Regions from separate parts of the Hymenobacter siberiensis genome, predicted to be linked through region 1. Evidence: riboswitches for the same ligand, from Rfam matches in the RefSeq annotation. Region 1 holds a riboswitch; each other region holds the start of a gene.

Region 1 (5,508 bases):
GGGTTTGCTTGTCACCGCTCATCAGGGCCACGGCTTTGATGTCCATGCCTTTGGCATCGAGACGCAGCGAGTCGGTGGGGTAGCCATGGGGCTTGAGGGTCACCCACTCCTTGCCATAGAGGTAGCGCTTGGCATAGTCGAAGCGCACATCGAGCTTGGTGTGTACCAGGTCGTTGACCTTGGTGGCCGAGGCGCGGTAGGGAGATTCGGGCTTGGCAGCCGGCGGGGTGGGAGCCTGCGCGAAAGCCGGGCTGGTGGCCGCCAGGCCCAGTAGGCCCAGCGCGAAAAGGTGCTTCATAGAGAAACGAATGGTGGGAAATGAGTTTCGCGCGAAGGACGCGGGTGCGAGGCTGACGTTGCCTGACGCGGGGACGAAAGTAGCGTGGACTTTGCAAGTCCGCGTGTCGCCGCAACGCGGCGAATGCGGAAATGCGAAATGCCCCTGCGATAATAAACAACGAATATTCGCTGCGCTGTAGCGAGACGCAGACTCGTAGCGTTCGCACTACCGTAGCTTTGCACCCCCATCAACCCCCTTAAGAATGCGACTTACGCGCTACGCTACCCCGCTTTTCTGTACACTATTTACCGCTAATGCTTTGGCCCAGAGCACTCCGGTCGATAGTACCCGCGCCCTGAATGAGGTGACCGTGTATGGCACCCGCCTGAACCAGGTAGCCGGCCAGACTGGCCGCTACGTGACCGTGATACCTGGCCGCACGCTCAGCCAGTACCCGGTTTCATCGCTCGATGATTTGCTGCGCTTATTACCGGCCATTGAGATGCAGAGCCGGGGCAATTTCGGTACGCAGGCCGATATTACCCTGCGCGGCTCCACTTTCAACCAAGTGCTGATTCTGCTCGATGGCATGCGGCTGAACGACCCGCTCACGGGGCACTTTGCGGGCTATTTGCCCATCACGCCCGCTGAAATTGAGCAGATTGAAGTGGTACGCGGCCCCGGTGCGGCCCTCTACGGCCCCGATGCCGTGGGCGGCTTCGTGAACATCGTGACCAAAACCTTCGCCGCCACCCACCGGCCCGACGGCGTGGAAGTCGGCGGCACGTTCATGGCTGGTGAGTACGATTTGAAAACCACCAACGCCGGTTTCTACGGCCAGGACAAGGGCCTGCGGCTGGCTGGCGGTATCCTCAACAACACCGCCAGCGGCCAGCTGCTGAACCTGCCCGGCGGCGGGCGCAACGACTTCAAGCTGAACACCTACTCGCTTTCGGGCGCTTATCAAATCAGCCCCAAATTCAGCGCTGCCGCCCGTGCCAGCTTCGACCGGCGCGACTATAACGCTCAGAATTTCTACACGACCAACGCTGGCGACCGCGCCCGCGAAACCACCTCGCGCGACTGGTACCAGGGCCAGCTGCGCTACGATTGGAACGCCCGCGCCCGCACCGAGCTGCAATTGGTGGGCACGTCCAGCACCGACTACTACCTGTACACGCCCACCTCGGCGGCCAGCGACCACCTCATGCACTACCTCAATGTGCAGGGCCAGCATCAGTTGCGCCTGTCGGATAAGGTGCAGTTGACCCTTGGCGGCCAGGCCGACCGCCGCAGCGTGCGCAGCAACGACCGCGGCAACCACGCCGTGTGGCACCAGGGCGCATTTGCCGTGGCCGGCCTCACACCTGCCGCCGGCCTGAGCCTGACCGCCGCCCTGCGCCTCGACCACGACCAGGCCTACGGTACTGAGTTACTGCCCCAGCTCACGGCCAGCCAGCTGCTGGGCGAGAAGCTGACCGTGCGCGCCGCCGTGGGTCGCGCCATCCGGGCAGCCAATTTTACCGAGCAGTACAACTCGGCCATCCGGCCTGGCACGGTGCCCAACGGCTTCAACGTAGGCAATCCCGGCCTGGCCGCCGAGCGTACCTGGAGCTACGAGGGTGGCCTCGATTTCACGGTTTGCCCCGCGCTCACGCTACGCGGCACCTACTTCAACCGCTACGGCCGCAACCTGATTGATTACGTGGCCACGCCCGGCAGCGAAGTGCAGGCCGGCACCGGCTTCACCAATCTCAACCCGGCCAGCACCTACCGCTACGCTCAAAACCTGTTTGCCGTGAGCACGCAGGGCCTCGAATTTGAAGCAAATACCCGGGCTCAACTGGCTCCTGGCCTGCGCCTCGACGGCAGCGTGGGCTACACCTACACCCACCTGAACGTGGACGGCAGCATCGTATCGCAATACCTGAGTAACGTGGCCCGGCAGCTCGTGAGCGGTAATCTGAGCCTGGTGCACCGCCGCTTCACGGCCAGCCTGGGCGGGGTATACAAGCAGCGCGCCGGGGTGCCACCAGTGGGCGACTTCACGCTTTCCTCCGATTACGTGGTCATCAATGGCCGCCTCGATGTGGCCCTGCTGCCCGAGCGCCTGTGGGTGGTGGGCCAGGCCCAGAACCTGTTCGACGCCAAATACTCCGACCTGCTGGGGGCCCAGATGCCCGGTCGCTGGCTGATGGCCGGCGTGCGCCTGGCGCTGCGGCGGTAGGCTGGAAATAAGGAACGTCATGCCGAGCGTAGCCGAGGCATCTTGCTTGTGATAGTAACTCAATAGAATGGATTACTACTGCACGCGAGATGCCTCGGCTACGCTCGGCATGACGTTCTTTTTTATTCGGATTTCCCTAGCCGGTGCGGTTAGTGAATCGCCGCTTTCAGCCATTCTTTTGCCTCCTGCAACGTGCGGTGCTGGGAGGTCTCGATTTCGTATTCGTTGGTTTCGGCCACGTTGTGGGAATAGCTCTGCACCGAAATCTGGCCGAACACGGTTTCCGGCACCACGAAGCTGACGTGGCGGATACCGGCTTTATGGGCGCGAACGTTCCAGTCAGCGCGCATTCATTCCTGGTCGGCGGGCTTTACGGCCTGCACGTCGCGCGTGTCGGCGAGCCAGCCCAGTGGTTGCGTGCGGGCGGCCTCGGCCGTGTACAATTCCAAGCCCTTGTTCATGAGAAAGCGGAACTGTTCGCTATTGGCAAAGCTCTGCCAGGCAATGATAAAGCAGGGAACGGCGGGGCAGAAAAGCAGGCTGCCGTAGGGCTCGGCGTGAACAACGGTATCGGACATGAAAATGGTCTCAGGCAGGTGGCGGATATGCAGAGCAGGTGTGCCCGCCAAATAGTTGGCCCTTGCGCAGCCGGGGGTGGCCAGGTTGTAAAATGCTGTCCAGCGTGGCGGGTTCAGACTTTCGGGCTTACCTTTGCAGCACCAATTCTTTCTTTCGGAAGGATTTTTTTTATAGAGAGGCGCTGAGAGACAGGCTCGATGACGCGCCGGCAACCACCCGCACCCGCGGACCGGTGCCAATTCCTGACCATATAAAAATAAGTTGCCGTGGAAGCCTCCAACAACCTCTCCCCCCAAACTGCTGTTTTTCTTGTCCCCGTGGCGGCTATGCGCCACATGGGCATGGGCTGTTGTTGCTGTTGTTGCCAGGCTTAACCCTATCTCCGAGTAATTTTTCGCGGGTAGGACGGCGGTAGCGCAAGCTGGTAGGCTTTGTGCGCCGCTATGTTTGCAGCATGTGCTGCGTCCTCATTTTCTGGGTGGTGTGTTTGGGGCTCGTTGCCGGAGCCCGGGCCGATGCTGACCATGCCGTTTGGTGTGTGGTTGGAGCGGCCAATCCGATACCCGAAGAAATGAGCGTGCCAGGTCCTGTCGAAATGTCTCCTGCCCTTGCTGCCTTTGCAGCGGCCCGGTTTCCGAGTTCAGTTTGCCCACCCGGCGCTGACCTTTTTCTGGCTTCATATCACTCTTTCAGAACATTTTATGTCATCCATTCAAAAACCTATTGGCATTTATTTCGAGCATCCCGAATGGTTCAAGCCGCTGTTTGCGGAGCTGGACCGGCGGGAGCTGCCCTACGAGAAAATTGATGCCGCGCACCACCTCTTCAACCCGGCTGAAACTGAAAGCCGCTACAGTTTGGTGGTGAACCGGATGAGCTCCTCGGCCTACCTGCGGGGGCACGGGCAGGGTATTTTTCACACCGCCGGCTTTGCCACGCACCTGGAGCGTATCGGGACGCGCATTATCAATGGTTCGGCGGCCACGGCCATCGAAACCAACAAGGCCCGGCAGCTGTCGCTGTTCGAGTCGCTGGGCTTGAAATACCCGAAATCGTTCGTGATTAACCACGCTTCGCGGGCGGTGGATGCGGCCCGCGAGCTGCAATTTCCGATTGTGGTGAAGGTGAATATCGGCGGTAGTGGCGCGGGTATTATTCGCTTCGACACGCTGGCCGGCTTGCAGGCGGCTGTGGAGGCTGGCCAGATTGACCTGGGAATCGACCAGACGGCCCTGGTGCAGGAGTACGTGACGCCGCGCGGCGGTAATATCCACCGCGTCGAGATGCTCGACGGCAAGTTTTTGTACGCCATGAAGGTGTTTACCACCGGCGAAAGCTTCAACCTGTGTCCGGCCGAAATCTGCCAGATTCCGGAGGAGCAGTCGGCCGAGTTCTGCCTGACGGAAGCGCCGAAGAAGGGGATTCAGGTGGAGGCGTTTACGCCGCCAGCCGAGGTAATTGCCGCCGTGGAGCGCATTGTGGCCGCTGCTAAAATCGACGTGGGCGGCATCGAATACCTGATTGATGACCGGAGCGGCGAGGTACTGTTCTACGACATCAACGCCCTGTCCAACTTCGTGGCCGATGCCGTGAATGTGGTGGGATTTGACCCCTACGCCCGTTTCGTGGACTACCTCGAAACGCAGCTGCCAGTGCCGGCGGCCAGCAAAAATCAATTAGTCACTGCTTAATATCATTGCCATGAAATTTGGATATTGGATGCCCGTATTTGGCGGTTGGCTGCGCAATGTGGAAGACGAGCACATGCCCACCGACTGGAGCTATGTGAAGCAGCTGGCCCAGCGCAGCGAGGCGCTCGGATACGACCTCACGCTCATTGCCGAGCTGTATCTCAATGATATAAAAGGTTCGGAGGTGGCTTCGCTGGAGGCCTGGAGCACGGCCGCGGCACTGGCGGCCGTAACCGAGCAGCTCGAAATAATGGTGGCCGTGCGGCCGACGTTTCACCACCCCGCGCTGCTGGCCAAGCAGGCGGCCAACATCGACCTGATTGCCCCCGGCCGCCTGTCGCTGAACGTGGTGTCGAGCTGGTGGCGCGATGAGGCCACGAAGTACGGCCTGCATTTTGAGCAGCACGACGACCGGTATGCCCGCACCCGCGAGTGGCTCGATGTGGTGACCAACGTGTGGAAGCAGGACCATTTCAGCTACGACGGCAAGTACTACCAGGTGGCCGATAACGTGCTGCAGCCCAAGCCCGCCAAGGCACCGTTTCTCTACGCCGGGGGCGAATCGGAAGCAGCCAAAGACCTGATTTCGACGCAGTGCGATGGCTACGTGATGCACGGCGACTCGCCCGCGCAAATTGGGGCCCGCATTGCCGACATGTGCCGCCGCCGCGAGCAAAAAGGCCTGCCGCCGATGAAATTCGGGGTGGCGGGCTACACGATTGTGCGCGACA
Region 2 (5,508 bases), 1.4 Mb from region 1:
CAGTTGGAACAGGGTGATTTTCTCGGTGTGGTCGGGGCAGCCGGGATAGCCGGGGGCGGGGCGCACGCCGCGGTATTTCTCCTGCACCAGGTCCTCGCTGCTCAGGTGCTCGTCGGGCGCGTAACCCCAGAACTCGCGGCGCACCCGCTCGTGCAGGCGCTCGGCGAAGGCCTCGGCCAGGCGGTCGGCCAGGGCTTTCACCATGATGCTGGAGTAGTCGTCATGGTCGGCGTCGAACTGCTCAATCAGCTTCTCGATGCCGATGCCGGCCGTCACGGCGAAACCGCCCATGTAGTCGGCGCGGCCCGATTCTTTGGGGGCCAGGAAGTCGGAAAAGGCGATGTTGGGGATGCTGGGGCCTTTCTCTCCCTGCTGGCGCAGGGTGAAAAACTCGGTGGCTACCGCGTCGCGGGTATCATCCGCGTAGATTTCGATGGTGTCGGAGCCCTTGGTATTGACCGGCCAGAAGCCCAGCACGGCGCGGGCCGTGAGCAATTTCTCATCAATGATTTTGGTGAGCATGGCCTGCGCATCGGCAAACAGCTTGGTGGCCGCCTCGCCCAGCGTGGCATCTTCCAGAATGCGCGGGTAGCGCCCTTTCAGCTCCCAGGTGTGGAAGAAGGGCGTCCAGTCGATATAGCGGGCCAGCTCGGCCAGGTCGTAGTCTTCCAGTACTTTGGTGCCCAGGAAAGTGGGCTTAGTAATCGAAACCGTGTTCCAGTCCGATTTCACGCCGTTGGCGCGGGCAGCCTCGATACTTAAGTAGCTTTTGTCGCGCTGGCGGCTGGCGTAATCGGCACGCAGGGCGGCGTAGTCGTCGGCCACGGTTTGGGCGTAGGCGCGCTCGCTCGAGCCGAGCAGGCCGGCCGCCACGCCCACCGAGCGCGAAGCGTCGTTCACGTGTACCACCGGGCCGCTGTAGGACGGCGCAATTTTCACGGCCGTGTGTAGCCGCGAAGTGGTGGCCCCACCAATGAGCAGGGGGATTTTCAGGCCGCGCTTTTCCATGGCCTGGGCCACGTACACCATCTCATCGAGCGAGGGCGTGATGAGGCCCGACAGGCCAATCACGTCCACCTGCTGCTTCTGGGCTTCATCTAGAATTTTCTCCAGCGGCACCATCACGCCGAGGTCGATGATGTCGAAGTTGTTGCAGGCTAGCACCACGCCCACAATGTTCTTGCCGATGTCGTGCACGTCGCCTTTCACGGTGGCCATCAGGATTTTGCCGGCCGTCTGGCGGTCGCCGCCCTGCTTGTCGGCCAGCAAATACGGCTCCAGATAGGCCACCGCTTTCTTCATCACGCGGGCCGATTTCACCACCTGCGGCAGGAACATCTTGCCGGCCCCGAACAGGTCGCCTACCACGTTCATGCCGGCCATCAGCGGGCCCTCAATCACGTTCAGGGGCCGTGCCAGCTCCAGGCGGGCGGCCTCGGTATCCTCGTCGATAAACTCGGTAATGCCCTTCACCAGCGCGTGCGCCAGGCGCTCCTGCACCGGCAGGCTGCGCCAGGCGTCGGCCACCACTTCCACTTTGCCCTTCTGCTTCACCGTGTCGGCAAATTCGAGCAGGCGCTCAGTGGCGTCGGCGCGGCGGTTCAACAGCACGTCTTCGGCCAGGGCCAGCAGGGTGGGCTCAATCTCATCGTACACCCCGAGCTGGCCGGGGTTCACAATGCCCATGTCGAGCCCGGCCCGGATGGCGTGGTAGAGGAAGGCCGTGTGCATGGCCTCGCGCACCGCATCGTTGCCGCGGAACGAGAACGAAATGTTCGACACCCCGCCGCTGGTGAGGGCCCCGGGCAGGTTGGCTTTAATCCAGCGCACCGACTCGATGAAGTCGACGGCGTAGTTGCGGTGCTCCTCCATGCCGGTGCCGACGATGAGGATGTTGGGGTCGAAAATGATGTCGGTGGGCGGGAAATCGATGCTCATCAGCAGGTCGTAGCTGCGCTGGCAGATTTCCTTGCGGCGTTCCAGCGAATCGGCCTGACCGTCTTCGTCGAAGGCCATCACCACCATGGCGGCCCCGTACTGGCGCACGGTGCGGGCCCGCTGCAGGAATAATTCCTCGCCCTCTTTCAGCGAAATCGAGTTCACGATGCTCTTACCCTGTACGCATTTCAGGCCGGCTTCCAGCACGCTCCACTTCGAGGAGTCAATCATCACCGGCACCCGCGCAATGTCTGGCTCCGAGGCGATTAGGTGCAGGAAGGTGGTCATGGCCTGCTCCGAGTCGAGCATGCCTTCGTCCATGTTCACGTCGAGCACCTGGGCCCCTTCTTCCACCTGCACGCGGGCCACGGCCAGCGCTTCTTCATAGGCACCGGTGCGAATTAGGCGAGCGAAGGCGCGGGAGCCGGTCACGTTGCAGCGCTCGCCCACGTTCACAAACAGGCTTTCGGGCTTGATGGCGAACGGCTCGAGGCCGCTGAGGTGCGTGGCGACGGCAATTTCGGCCGGCAGCTGGCGCGGCTTGTACCGCTCGGCCAGTCGGCTCAGCTCGGCAATGTGCTGGGGCGTGGTGCCGCAGCAGCCGCCCACCACCGTCACGATGCCTTCTTTCAAATACTCCTCTACTAAGCTGGCAAATTCCTGGGCCGATTCGTCGTAGCCGCCAAAGGCGTTGGGCAGGCCGGCGTTGGGGTAGGCCGAGATGTGCACGTCGGAAATGCGGCTCAGCTCCTGCACGTACTGGCGGAGCTGGTCGGCGCCGAGGGCGCAGTTCAGGCCCACGCTCAGCAGCGGCAGGTGGCGGATGCTGTTCCAGAAAGCCTCCACCGTCTGGCCGCTTAGCGTGCGGCCGGAGGCATCGGTGATGGTGCCCGAAATCATGATGGGCACCACGCGGCCGCCCTCGTCGAAGAACTTCTGCACGGCGTAGAGGGCTGCCTTGGCGTTCAGCGTATCGAAAATGGTTTCGATGAGGAGCGTGTCCACGCCACCGTCCACGAGGCCGTGCACCTGCTCCAGGTAGGCGGTGGCTAGCTCATCAAACGTCACGGCGCGGTAGCCGGGCCGGTTCACGTCGGGCGAGAGCGAGGCGGTGCGGTTGGTGGGGCCCACGGCCCCGGCCACGAAGCGCGGGCGCTCGGGCGTGCTGTATTCGTCGGCCGCCTCGCGGGCCAGGCGGGCCGACTCGTAGTTCAGCTCATAAACCACGTGCTCCAGGCCGTAGTCGGCCTGCGCAATGGTGGTGCCGCTGAAAGTGTTGGTTTCCACCATGTCGGCCCCGGCCGCGAAGTACTCAGCGTGAATGCCTTTGATGATGTCGGGCCGCGTCAGGCTCAGCAGGTCGTTGTTGCCGCGCAACGGCTTGGGATGGTCGGCGAAACGGGCACCCCGGAAGTCCTCCTCCGTGAGCGGGTGGCGCTGAATCATGGTGCCCATGGCGCCGTCGAGAATCAGCAGGCGCTGGCGCAGGATTTCGGGAAGAGGGGAGGGGGCGGCGAGAGTGGCAGTGGGCATTTCTTTCTGTTCGATAGGGCTACGTAAGCGCGTATCCAGAAAGAAACCCATGCGGCGAGGCACGGTTCCGGCTGTCATCTTCTTTCACCAAAAAAATAGTGAAACGGGAGTTGGCACCTACTCTAGGTAGGTTGCCAAGACGTCATCGGGCCCGGTCCCTCGGTCTTTCTGGATAGCAGCGTTGAACGAATATACAGCCGAAACGCAAAATGGTTCGCTGGCCGTGCAAAACCTACGCCTGCCCGTGGGAGTTAAGTCACCCATTCCAAGGAGCAATTTCTTCCAGGGAGCAATTTTCAATTATGGCAAAACAAACGAAAGCCGCCTTCTACACCGAATTCGGTGGGGTGGATAAAATTCAAGTCGGTAACCTGGACCTGCCCGAAGTAAAGGAAGGGGAAGTGCTGCTGCGCGTGAAGGCGGCCGGGGTCAATCCCGTCGATTCGCTGATTCGGGAGGGCTATTTACAGCAGATGCTACCGGCTGAGTTCCCTGTTGTGCCGGGCTGGGATATGGCCGGGGTGGTAGAGGAGCGCGGCCACGGGGCCCGCCGCTTTGCTGTTGGCACGGGGGTGTATGGCTACATTCGTCGTCCCACGGTGCAGCACGGCACTTTTGCCGAGTACATGGTGGTGCCCGAAAGCTACCTGGCCCTGCGGCCCGGTAGCCTGAGCTGGGAGCAGGCGGCCGGTATTCCGCTGGCGGGGCTCACGGCCTACCAGTCGCTGTTTGACGCCGGCCAGCTGCAGGCGGGCCAAACGGTCCTGATTCTCGGAGCTTCGGGCGGGGTGGGCGGTTTCGCCATTCAGCTGGCCAAAGACCGGGGCACAACGGTAGTGGCGGTAGCCAGCGAGCCCAACTTCGCCTACATGAAGGAGCTGGGTGCTGATTTCACGGTTGACTATCGCAATGGAAGCGTGGGTGATGCCGTGAAAGCCCTTGTGCCCGCCGGTGTCGACCTGATTTTCGACTGCATCAGCGGCGATACGCTTACCCAGAGCCTGCCGGCCCTGAAACCCGGTGGTACGCTGGTTTCCATCCTGCACAACGGCCAGGGGCTGGATGCCAGCATCAACTTCCACTACGTTTTTGTGGAGCCCAATACCCAGCAGCTGGACGAGCTGCGCCAGCTGGCCGATGCCGGTAAATTGACGGTGAAAATTGCTGAAACGTACCCGCTAGCAGAGGTGCAGGAAGCCCTCAAGCAGATTGAATCTCACCACACGACCGGCAAAATCGTTGTCGTGCCCTAGCAGCGTCAGAACAAGGGTTAGCCAAAAGTGTGAACGTCATGCTGAACGCCGCAATAGCGGCGTTCAGCATGACGTTTTTTGATAGGGGCTATACCAGCCACACGCTGCCGGCCGCAAACCGGGCCGGCTCGGGCAGCAACTCCGGAAACAGCTGCGCCCCAGCAGTCGGGCCCAATTGCCGGCGCTACCCACGCGTAGCGGCCCGGCATTGGCCTTCGGTGTTTTAAGGGCAGGCGCACGAAACAAGAATACCTGATAAATCGAATATTAAAAAATAACGCTGCTTTGTAAATAGTTTAAAATCATGAAAATAAGTGATTTTATAATTGGATTACTGCTGGCGGGACGGACAATATAAAAAATCCGCTATCTTTCACCGTCACCTGCACCGTTTCCCTTCGAATACACTGCCAGCCTATGCTTTCTTGTTTAATTATAGATGATGAGCAAGGTGCCATTGATATCCTGAGCACTTTCATCGAGAAGACCCCGTTTTTGAATTTGGAGGGTACTACTTCGAGTCCCATTGAGGCACTTAGTATCATCGAAAACCAGACAATTGACCTGGTGTTCCTGGATATTCACATGCCGCAAATTTCAGGGCTTGACTTTATGCCGCTCATCAAGGGCCGCACCAAGGTTATTCTGACGACAGCTTATAGCGAGTTTGCCGTGAAAGGATTTGAGCTGGAGGCGCTGGACTACCTGCTCAAGCCTATCGCCTTCGAACGATTTTTGAAAGCAGCCCAGAAAGCCCTGAATGCCAATATCGAACCTTCGGCGC
Region 3 (5,508 bases), 960 kb from region 1:
GGGTGGTTGAAGAAGCGGAAGAATCCAAAAATGCCAAATCAGGCGGCCAGACATTTTGCCGCATATTTTGACATGATGCAAGCTACCCTGCTATCTCACGAACACAATCCCACTTTTCTGTCAATGGCTGTTTTACTACTAGATGGCTAATTTTACTGTCCAGAAGACTGCTATTTGTCGGCAGATGAATATTCAGGATTTTGTTCGAATCCCTATTAATTAACTAATGGCAATAAATTATAAAATAATTTCATACTAACGTAATCATACAATAACAGGCCAACGATTACCTGTCCCGGCTCTATCTCGGGTCGCGGCCATAATCCCCGCATGACAAAACAGCTTACCCGGCAAAAATGCCGGGTAAGCTGTCGCTGTGCTTTCCCCAAAAAAACCTATTTATGCCCCGCTCCTACTTGCTAAATCTAACCGTACCGTAGCGCACCTTAATATTCACATTGCCAGCCCGGCGGGTGGGGGCTACGGACCCGAAGGTGCCCAGCACGTCGCTGGTGCGGGGGCCGTTTTCCTGCGAGAGCACGCGCACCAGGTCTTTGTCAACCAGCAGCTGCCCCTGCTCCGTGCTCACGTCGAAGCGGAAGGCCGGGGCCTCGGCAAAGCCCAGCCGGATGGTGCTGAAACCGCCGTCGAGGTTCACTTGGCGGAAATTGGCGCCCATATCGCGCACTACGAAATCGGGGCAGTAGCGCAGGGCCATATCGAGGGCCTCATCCAGCTTATCGATGGTGAAGCGCGAGTAACCCGACGAGCCGCGCAGGTTGCGCACGGTGCCCAAGGCCACGTCGCCATACTTACTGTGCACGGTGAGGTCCTGCACCGTGCCGATGTCCACGTCGGAATAGTTGTTGCGCAGGTCCACGGTCGTGCCCGTGTCGAGGCGCAGCTGGGCGTAGCTGGCGTCGATGCTGGCGCGGGCCACGAAGGCAATACGGCAGTCGCCGTTGACGATGCGGATGAGGTTGCGCGGGCCTTCGAGGCGGGCGGTGCGCAGGGTGCCGTATTCCATGGCCAGCTCGGTGGGGCCGCTTACATCGCCGGCCACGGTCACTTCACCAAAGCTATTGTAGATTTTCAGGGCCGTGGTGCGGGGCAGCCACACGGTGTAGTTCACCTCGTAACGGCAGCCGCCGGCCCGGCCGCGCAACGCGGGGCCAAACTGCGTGCTCACGGCCACGCCACCGGTTTTGGCATCGTAATCGAGCCACTGTACGCCCAGCGCGTCGAGAATCTGGCGGGCCCCGGCGTCGCTTTCCGAGCGCGCTACCAACTCGGCATCCACCTTGATTTCCTTCTTATTCCAGGTATTGATTTGCACCCGGCCGTAGCGCGTATCGAGCGAAAACGGGCGACCGGATTTCGGTACCGCGTAGCTGCGCACCAAGTGGCGGCGCTGCTCTACCTGCAGGCTGGCACTGCCCTGGTCGTCGGTCTGGGCTACCAACGGGTTCTGCTGATGCTGCTGGGGCTCCTGTTCCTCGCCAAAAAGCGCGGCCTCGGCATGGCGCGCATCAGGCGTCAGAATATGAATGGCTACGCCGTGGCCCACTGCCAACCAGCGGGTTTGGCCATCCTGCGCCCGGGTGGGCTGCGGGGCCAGCAGGCTCAGAAGCCCGCCGCACAGCGCCACCCATCGGCTTACCCGCAAAGCCAGGGGCGGGTTCATTCGGCCTGGCGCCGGCTATCGGCCAGCACGTAAGAATTGTTGTTGGGAACTGCCTGGGCCGTATTGCCCAGGTTCAGCTGCCGGTCGAGAATGTCGAGGCGGATTTGCAGGTTGCGGTTCATGGCCGTGAGCACGGCATCGGGCTGCGGATGGTGCAGCAGCTGCTGCTTAAGCTCGCGGTAGCTGGAGTCGAGCGACACCAGCTCATGCTGCCAGTCGGCGTTCATGGCGGCCATGCCGGGGCCGCTGAGCTGGCTCAGCTCGGTTTGGCGGCGGGCCAGCTGGTTGGTGTAATAGGTTTCCATGCCGCGCACGGCGCGCACCAGCTGGCTGTCGGCCCCGGTGGTGTGCTCGGCGGCGGTGAGGGAGAGCGGGTTGCCGCCCTGGTACAGGGCCGCATCGGGTTCGGTAGCAACGGTGCCAGGAGTAGCAGCGGCCGGCGCGGCCACCACGGCCGTTTCGGGCGCGGCCCGGTTGGCTTTCCAGGCCTCGCTGGCCCCGGCGGCAAATACGAGCAGGGCCAGCGCCGCCGCCACGCCGTAGCGCTGAAACCAGCCGGCGCGGGCCTTCGGTTGGGTTCCTGCTGCTACGGGCGCAATAAATGGCACCTCCGGCGCATCGGCCAGGCGCATAACCGGGGTTTGGGGCGCGGTGGCAGGGGCACCGAGCTGTTCCTCCAGCGCGGCCCAGAGGTCGGGGCGCGGCTCGTGGGTGTCGAAATCGGCGCGGTGCCGCTCAACGAAGGTTTCGAGGGAATTAATTTTCTTGGTATCCATGAATGAGTAGCAGACGCACGGTTCGTCCAGGTTCAGGGCGGGCCACGGGGCTATACGAAAACCGCGGCCGGGCGAAAACGGATGAAGGGTAGTGAAACGATTATATAATGATTGATAAGGGATAAATTTTAACTCAGGCCCCGTTGGGCGGCCAGCTCGCGCAGCCGGACCCGCGCCCGGCTGTACTGTGATTTGGAAGTCGATTCGGAAATACCCAGGATGCCCGCGATTTCGAGGTGGTCGTAGCCTTCGAGCAGGTAGAGGCTGAGCACCACGCGGTAGCCGTCGGGCAACTCCTGGATGCAGCGGCGCAGCACGTCGGCGCGGTAGTGGGTATCGGCCTCGTCCTCGGGCGAGAGGGCGGCGGCTTCGGCGGGCTCCTCGTGGTGCTGCTCGCCCAGAGGCACTAGTGCCAGCCGCCGCTGCCGCAGGCAATTGATACTTTTGTTCACCACAATGCGCTTGAGCCAGGCCCCGAACGATGAGTCACCCTTGTAGCCGCTCAGCTCGCGAAAGGCGCTCAGGAATGATTCCTGGAGTACATCTTCGGCCTCGGCATAGTCGCCGGTGATGCGCAGGGCCGCGTTGAACATGGCCTTGGAGTAGCGCCGGTAAATCTCGGCCTGGGCCTGGCGGTCGTTGAGGCGGCAGCGCTCCACCAGCGGGGCGTTGATGTCGACGTAGGCGGAAAGGGACAGGGCTTCCATGCAGAAAACGAGGTCTTAAAGGTGCTTAAGCAATCCATAGACCACGCGGCGGGTTCAGGGGTTGCATCGCCAAATTACGCAGTTTCCGGGCGTCGCCAAACGGTTGGAGCAGGTAACCAGCTGCACCACAGCAACATAAAATTTTGGCATTTCGCAATTTCATCCTTTACATTTGCGCCAACAACCCCCGTTTGGGACGCTACCCATTTTTATACAGAGGCGCGGAGAGACAGGCTCGACGAAACGCCGGCAACCCCCACTAGTTGGAACGGTGCCAAGTCCTGACATATAAAAACTGCCGTGAGCACATTGCTCAATTCCCGCCTGTAATCCACCACCCGCGCCGCGCCGAATGTGTTGTTGCATTGGCTGTTCCCTGGCCGCTATGCCGGGGAAGATTGCTGGTTGTTGAGCTAGGGCCACTCTTCCGGCGGCTGCTGCGGCAGCCACCCCGCTACTACCCTTTTGTGGTGATTGATTCATTGCGCGACGCGTAGCGGGTTTTTGCAGCCTTCGCGGCCCATTTCGATTTTTTCTGCGGAGAAAAACGCCCTCTTTCATCATGGCATTCCCCCTTGAAAGCCAGGTCGCGGACCTGCGCCGCTACTTGCCCGAGTGCTCGGCACCCGAAACGCTGGCCCTTCTGGCCGACCACTTCCCCGGCCGCGTCTCGTTCTCCACATCCTTCGGGCTGGAGGACCAGATTATCACCCACTTCATCTTCGAAAACGACATACCCATCCGGGTATTTACCCTCGACACGGGCCGCAATTTTCAGGAAACCTACTCCACTTGGCACAAGACCCTGCTGCGCTACCAGAAGTCCATCGAAGTCTTCGCCCCCAAAACTGCCGCGCTCGAAAAATTAGTCGCCCAGAAAGGCCCCAACAGCCTCTACGAGAGCATAGCGAACCGGAAGGAGTGCTGCAACATCCGCAAGGTGGAGCCGCTGAGCCGGACCCTGGCCGGCCAGCAGGTGTGGGTGACGGGCATCCGTGCCGAACAGTCGCAGAACCGCCAGACCATGCACCCGGCCGAGTGGGATGCCGGCCACGGGCTCATCAAAGTGCACCCGCTATTTGATTGGACCTGGGCCGAGTGCGAAGCCTTCGCGCAGGCCAACGGCATTCCGGTTAACCCGCTTCATCGGCAAGGTTTCGTGAGCGTCGGCTGTGCGCCCTGCACCCGGGCCATTGCGCTGGGCGAGGACTTCCGCGCCGGCCGCTGGTGGTGGGAAGACGCGGCGGCCAAGGAGTGCGGCCTGCACGCCACCGCCGCCCACCAGGGCCTCGACCCGGTGGTGGAACGAATGCCGGGCTAGGCCTCTCTCAGAGTTGATAGGTTCTGTTAGAATCGGTAGATTTGCTGGTAAAAAACGCAATGGAGCTAGCGGAATTTTTTCAGCAGGTGCGCGACCCGCGCCGCCCGCAGGGGCAACGATTCTCGCTGTCCGCCTTGCTGTGGATGACGTTTCTGGCCATTACCAGCGGGTACACGGGGCCGCGAAAAATGGCCCAGTTTGGTCGCAGCAACGCGGCTTTTTTTACCGCTTATTTCGGATTGCGCCACGGCCTGCCCAGCTACGGGGCCTTTCGGGACCTGTTGCAGGCGTTGGACAAAGACGCGCTGGCCCAGGCCTTTGACCGCTGATTCACGTCGCAGACGCAGGCTGGGGATTGGGTGGCCGGCGACGGGCAAAGCCTGCGCTCCACCGTGCAGGGGGCCCAGCAGGCTAGCCAAAGCGTTGTCTCGGTTGTGAGCCTGTATTGTCAGCGCACGGGCCTGACCCTGGCCCTGCAGGACTACACGGACCAGAAAACGGGGGAGATGAGCGTCATCCGCGACCTACTCGCCGGCTTGCAGGACCGGGGCGTGGTGCTGACGCTCGACGCGCTGCACGCCCAAAAAAACGGCCGATGCCATCGTGACCAGCGGCAACGAGTACGTGCTGCAAGTCAAAGGCAACCAACCTAAGCTGCGGGCCGCTATCGCCGCTTTACACGCCGCCGACCCCACGCCCGCCGGGGCGACCCACCGCCATGACGAGCGCCGCGACGGCCGCCCGTTGTGCTGGCAGACCAGCGTATACCCTGCGGCCCCACACTGGCAGGCCGACTGGGCCGGGGTGGCGCGCTGCGTGGTCGTCGTCAAAACCGTGGTGGGCCCGCACGCCACCACACGGCAAACGCGCTACTACCTCACCAGCCTGCGTAACCGTTCAGCCGCCGACTTCGCCGTCGGCATTCGCGGGCATTGGGGCATCGAAAACAAGCTCCACCGCACCCGTGACGTGCATTTTAATCAAGACACCAACGGTATCCGCCACCGCGTCGCGGCCGTC
Region 4 (5,508 bases), 1.7 Mb from region 1:
CTCGTAGCTGCGGTAGCTGAGCAGGGCCATGGCGCGGGCGGCGCGCAGGCCATCGTCGCCCCCGCCGGGCTGGCCGGCGGCATAGGTCGGGTCGGCCTCAATGGCCAGCCGCTGGGCCTCGTTAAAAGCAATTCCCCAGGCCGAATGCCGGGCGTTGGTAGCGATGACAATCAGATGGTCGAACAAATCGGGGCGCAGCACGGCCCATTCCAGCGCCTGCTGCCCACCCAAAGAGCCGCCAATCAGTGTGTTGATATCCGCCAGGTCCAGCTCCTCCCGCAGTGCCTCGTGCGCCGCCACCAGGTCCCGGATGCTGAGCAGCGGGAAGTGCTGGAAGCGCGCCCGGCCGGTGGCCGGGTCGGCATCGAGCGGGCCGGTAGTGCCGTAGCATGAGCCCAACACGTTGGCACACAAGATAAACCACTCCGAAGGGTCGTAGTGGCAGCCCGGCCCTACCAGGCCCGGCCACCAAGCCAGCACGTCGGCATTGGCCGTGAGGGCGTGGCACACCCACACCACATTGTCGCGTTCTTCGTTGAGTTGGCCCCAGGTCTGGTAGGATACATGCGCCCCGGTCAGGGTTTCGCCGCTTTCCAGCTTAAGGTCAGGGAGTTCAAATAGTTGGGTTGGCATAATTCAATTAAATAGCACAGCTTTAGAACCAGCGAATCGGCCCGGAACAATAGTTTCTCACTCCCATTTCTCCTCCCATCACGGAAGAGGCCCGGGCCGATGCACCAATTCTTTTTTAGTAGTTAAGCGTTAACCACTAACCACTATACTTCCAGCGGCTGGGCGTGCTCCAGCTCGGGCTCGCCCACTTCCTGACCTTCCGTCGGCAGGCTGGCCGTGTTGCCGATGGCATCGAAAGCCGCCTGCAAATCAGCCTTGATGTCGTCGAAATGCTCAATACCCACCGACAGGCGCAGCGAGGTCGGCGTCACGCCGGCGGCCAGCTGCTCGGCTTCGCTCATTTGCTGGTGCGTGGTGGCCGAGGGCTGGATGATGAGTGTCTTGGCATCGCCCACGTTGGCCAGGTGGCTGATGAGCTTGAGGCTGTCGATGAATTGCATAGCGTTTTCCTTGGTGCCCTTCACCCGGAACGAGAGCACGCCGCCGAAGCCACGCTTCAGGTATTTCTGGGCAATGGCGTGGTAGGGGCTGCTGGCCAGGCCGGGGTAGTTCACACTTTCTACCTGCGGGTGCTGCTCCAGCCAGGTCGCTACTTTCAGGGCGTTTTCTACCGTGCGGTCCACGCGCAGGCTCAGGGTTTCGAGGCCAATGAGCAGCTGCCAGGAGTTGAATGGGCTGATGGCCGGGCCAAAATCACGCAGCCCTTCTACCCGCGCCCGGATGATGAAGGCGATGTTGCCAAACGGGCTGTTTTTGCCAAATACGTCGTTGAATATCAGGCCGTGGTAGCCTTCGCTGGGCTCGGTAAACTGCGGAAACTTGCCGTTGCCGAAGTCGTATTTGCCGCTGTCCACAATCACGCCGCCCACGCTGGTGCCGTGCCCGCCAATCCACTTCGTGGCCGACTCCACCACAATGTGCGCGCCGTGCTCCAGGGGCCGGAACAGGTAGCCGCCCGCGCCAAAGGTGTTGTCCACAATCAGCGGTAAGTCATGCTTTTTGGCAATGGCCGCGATGGCGTCAAAATCGGGAACGCTGAAGCTGGGATTGCCGATGGTTTCGAGGTAAATGGCCTTGGTCTTCTCGTCGATGTGCTCCTCAAACGAAGCCGGGTTGTCGCCATCTGCGAAGCGGGCCTCAATGCCCAGGCGCTTGAAGGCCACCTTAAACTGGTTGTAGGTGCCGCCGTAGAGGTAGGCCGTGCTCACAAAGTTGTCGCCGGCTTGCAGGATGTTGTTCAGGGCAATGAACTGGGCCGCCTGCCCCGAGCCCGTGGCCAGGGCGGCAATGCCGCCTTCCAGCGCCGCCACGCGCTGCTCGAACACGTCGGTGGTGGGGTTCATCAGGCGGGTGTAAATGTTGCCAAACTCCTTCAGCGCAAACAAGTTCGCGCCATGCTCAGCGTTTTTGAAAACGTAGCTGGTGGTTTGGTACAGGGGTACGGCGCGGGCACCGGTGGTGGGGTCGGGCTGCTGGCCGGCGTGAAGCTGGAGGGTTTCGAAGTGTTGGGGCTGAACGGACATAATACTGAGGTTTTAAGCGTGAAGCGTTGAATATTTCAGGTTTTAATCAGGGCTATAGCCGGGCCAGTGCATCGAGCAGCACGGTCGGGTCGGGACGTTCCTTGAAGTTGGCCTCGGTGGCGGCCCACGCAATGCTGCCGTCCTGGGCAATAATAAAGGTGCCCGTCAGAGGCAATTCGCCACTGTCGTCGCCGTTGAACACGGCCAGGTCGATGCCCACGCCGTGCAGGGTGTGGTACACGGCATCGCCTACTTGGTAGGCCAGTCCGTATTGCTTGGCCACCGTATTGCCAGCATCGCTGAGCACCGGGAATTGCAGGTTTTTTTCCTCCGCCGTGAGGCTGGTCAGGTCCAGCGTTTGGGGCGAAATGGCCACCAGTGTGGCGTTATTCGCGGTAAAGTGGGCCAACGCCTGGTTGTAGGCCCGCAGCTGCACGTTGCAATATGGGCACCAGTTGCCCCGGTAAAACACCAGCACCACCGGCCCAATTGCCCGCAGGCTGGCGAGCGAAACCGGCTGCCCATTGGCGTCGGGGAGGGTGAAATCGGGCGCAACCTGGCCGGTGCGGAGGCTGTGCTGAACCAGACCAGCCGCGTGTACGGCTGCAATGCCGGCATCAATGGTTTGGCTGGCGGTAGCGGGCAGCACATTGGCCAGGTGTTGGGCAGTAGCAGCCAGTTCGGGCTGAATGGATGCAGGAGCGATGAGCGTAGGCATACGAAGTGGAATGAAAAAAAGGGATTTCTTCGTTAGGACCTGGCCGCCAGGGTCAATTTGCCTGGTGCGGTACGCAGCGAGCCGGCGGTAAGCAGGGCCGTTTTAGCCAATCAGCCGGCGTAGCCCATTGGCACGCCCGGACGCTACGGCATTCCCACGAAGAAGAAAAGGAGAGGGGGGGCTAAGCCGAAATCAGCTTAGCAACAACACGGGCAACAACAACACATTCGCATTCGCATTCGGGCGAGGCTGGCGACCTGATTGTGGCCGCAAGGGGCCGAAATAGCAAAACCCGAAACCACGGTGCGCAAAGCAGCCGGAGCATTCGGGTTGAAAAAAGCGGAACGAGAAGAATTTTCCATGGCACTCGAATCATCTGCCCCATCGTGGCCGAGGCCGCTAGTGGGTAGGAATTGGCACCTTTCGTTGAGCGAAGGTTGCCAGTGGGTCACGGAGCCTAGTCTCTCGCCACTTCTGTATAAAACTTGAAAACTGCCCACCGTTAGCGGGGAGTACCTGTTTGGTATCGGCAAATGTACGAGAGAATTTTTGGGATGAGCAAGTATTGCCTCGAAAATATTTTTCGGTTTCGGTTTTTTCAGACCGTCATGCAGAGCGCAGCGAAGCATGACGGTCTTTTTTCTTTGTTTCGAATTTCTTTGTTTCGAAGTCGTTCTTTCGATTCCTTCAAACGCAAAAAAGCCACCCTGAAACAGAGTGGCTTTTCTCACCTTTTTTCTGCAAAAAAGTACCTAGAGACTAGGTAGGGTCAACACCTGACCGATTTCAATCAGGTCGGGGTTGTTGCCGATGAGCGCCTTGTTGGCGTCGTATATCTGGTGCCACTTGGCGGCGTCGCCGTAGTGGTGCTTTGCAATTTTAGAAAGAGAGTCGCCGCTTACTACGGTGTACGTATCGCCGGTAGCATCCGGTTTGGCATTGCCAAAAAAATCGGTGCCGCCAGCCGCCGGCTTAGCTGCGGGCTCTACGGGCTTCTGGTCGCCTTTGTCGCTGATGAAATCGAAGAGTCCCATGGTTTCGGTGATTAAATGGAGAGATAGATTCTGCCGGAAACGCTTGCAGGCCGGAAACGCTTGCAGGCGGGCCGACGGGGTTGCTATACGGGCAAGCTTAGGCGGGGTTGCGCCCTAAACTCTTTTGCGTCTGCGTCGTAAGTCGACGAGTCCGCACCTTGCGCGTCATCTTCATTCTTTCACCATTACCCTTTGTGCACATGAAACTTCAGTCTCTTTTTTCGCTCCGTTACTTCGCCAGCCTGTTGCTGCTTGTGTCGCTCTTTGCCGCTTCCTGCAGCAACGACAAGGGCAAGGTGGAAGGCGTGAACATGCTGTACGGCACCGATAGCAAGGTGTGGAAAACCGCCAAGGAAACCGACACCAGCGGCGACAAAGTGAAGCAAACCGATGCTCAAAAACAGGAAGAACTGCGCATTTTCGCCAACGGCACCTACAACATGACCGGTGCCAGCGGAGCCGTGTCGGGCAAATACACGTTCGACCAGGCCGGCAAAACTATTACCATGACGCCCGACGGCGCGACCACCAGCAACACCTTCGCTGTGGAAACCCTCACCGACAAGAAACTCACCCTGAAGTCGGCCGACGGTGCCGCGCTGATGCTGGAAAAGGAGTAGATTACTCTGGATTCAACCCAACGAAAAGCCTCGAACCAGACTGGTTCGGGGCTTTTTTTATGATGAAGCTGTTTAGAAAGTCCCCGAACGGTCATGCAGAGCGCAGCGAAGCATGACCGTTCGGGGACCTTTTGCGACTTTCTAAACAACTCCGATATGAGCTACAACGCTCGCGTTACTGCTGTGCCGGCCGCTTCGCAAATACCCGCCCCACCCAGCGCGGCAAAAACACGCTGCCCAGCACCAGATACAGGTAATACGTGACCACCCGATACAGCAGCACCATGAAGCTGGTGAGCGTGGCCGTACCGATAAACTTGCCGAAAAACGTGGGAAACGCGCCCTCCACAATACCCGCCCCGCCCGGCGTGATGGCCAGCAGCAGCAGCACTTTGTAGGTGAGGTTGCGGGCGAAAATGAACAGGAACGTGTCCGTGTCCATCGGCACGAAGGCGGCGATGAGGCAGCCGATGACGAGGTAGCGGGCCGTCCAGACGAAGAAGGTGCTGCCCGCCGCCCGCCACCAGTAGATGGCCGGATTGCCGCGCAACTGGATGGACGCATCCATCATGCCCTGGCCGTGCTTGTAGGCCGAGCGCTGCCAGCGCCGCATCAGCCGGAACGAGAACAGCCGCACCAGCAGCCGCCGCACCGATTTCGGATTGACGAAAATGGCGTACAGCATCAGGCCCGCGTAGGCCGTAACGGCCACGTAGCTCACGACAAACGCCACGCGCAGCGTGGCGATAAAGGCGCCCTGCATGGCCTCGTGCGGGTAGAGCCCGGCCCCGGCGATGAGAACGACCAGCGGCACCATGATGACGTAGTACAGGTTGTCCATCAGGGCCGTAACCATGATGTAGGCCATGGACTTACCCAGCGGAATGCCTTCCTTGTTCAGAATGAACGAAGCCACCGCCGTGCCGCCCACCGCCGAGGGCAGCACGCAGGAGGCAAACTCCCAAATCATAATCACATCG

The links. A riboswitch is a leader RNA that binds a small molecule or an ion and turns the genes downstream of it on or off. The one in region 1 is predicted to bind S-adenosylmethionine.
Region 2: it holds a riboswitch for S-adenosylmethionine, as region 1 does, so the genes downstream of both, metH (methionine synthase) here and KQ659_RS12870 (ATP-grasp domain-containing protein) in region 1, are expected to answer to the same signal.
Region 3: it holds a riboswitch for S-adenosylmethionine, as region 1 does, so the genes downstream of both, KQ659_RS17030 (phosphoadenylyl-sulfate reductase) here and KQ659_RS12870 (ATP-grasp domain-containing protein) in region 1, are expected to answer to the same signal.
Region 4: it holds a riboswitch for S-adenosylmethionine, as region 1 does, so the genes downstream of both, KQ659_RS20230 (peroxiredoxin-like family protein) here and KQ659_RS12870 (ATP-grasp domain-containing protein) in region 1, are expected to answer to the same signal.

Annotation. Positions count from the first base shown of each region.
Region 1 covers NZ_JAHLZY020000001.1:2,881,227-2,886,734, reverse strand. Annotated here, with positions in the region: gene KQ659_RS12890 (M1 family aminopeptidase) at 1-298, opposite strand, end outside; gene KQ659_RS12885 (TonB-dependent receptor plug domain-containing protein) at 600-2,507, shown strand; gene KQ659_RS12880 (hypothetical protein) at 2,657-2,857, opposite strand; gene KQ659_RS12875 (hypothetical protein) at 2,858-3,085, opposite strand; SAM riboswitch class I at 3,252-3,343, shown strand; gene KQ659_RS12870 (ATP-grasp domain-containing protein) at 3,788-4,777, shown strand; gene KQ659_RS12865 (LLM class flavin-dependent oxidoreductase) at 4,788-5,508, shown strand, end outside.
Region 2 covers NZ_JAHLZY020000001.1:4,242,153-4,247,660, reverse strand. Annotated here, with positions in the region: gene metH (methionine synthase) at 1-3,471, opposite strand, end outside; SAM riboswitch class I at 3,543-3,650, opposite strand; gene KQ659_RS18825 (NADP-dependent oxidoreductase) at 3,774-4,724, shown strand; gene KQ659_RS18820 (LytR/AlgR family response regulator transcription factor) at 5,142-5,508, shown strand, end outside.
Region 3 covers NZ_JAHLZY020000001.1:3,836,559-3,842,066, forward strand. Annotated here, with positions in the region: gene KQ659_RS17015 (hypothetical protein) at 413-1,684, opposite strand; gene KQ659_RS17020 (hypothetical protein) at 1,681-2,460, opposite strand; gene KQ659_RS17025 (RNA polymerase sigma factor) at 2,589-3,167, opposite strand; SAM riboswitch class I at 3,374-3,462, shown strand; gene KQ659_RS17030 (phosphoadenylyl-sulfate reductase) at 3,730-4,488, shown strand; gene KQ659_RS17035 (transposase family protein) at 4,548-4,817, shown strand; partial or broken gene KQ659_RS17040 (ISAs1 family transposase) at 5,080-5,508, shown strand, end outside.
Region 4 covers NZ_JAHLZY020000001.1:4,580,605-4,586,112, reverse strand. Annotated here, with positions in the region: gene KQ659_RS20240 (homoserine O-acetyltransferase family protein) at 1-633, opposite strand, end outside; gene KQ659_RS20235 (O-acetylhomoserine aminocarboxypropyltransferase/cysteine synthase family protein) at 777-2,156, opposite strand; gene KQ659_RS20230 (peroxiredoxin-like family protein) at 2,209-2,874, opposite strand; SAM riboswitch class I at 3,244-3,359, opposite strand; gene KQ659_RS20225 (LysM peptidoglycan-binding domain-containing protein) at 3,627-3,908, opposite strand; gene KQ659_RS20220 (hypothetical protein) at 4,109-4,528, shown strand; gene KQ659_RS20215 (lysylphosphatidylglycerol synthase transmembrane domain-containing protein) at 4,704-5,508, opposite strand, start outside.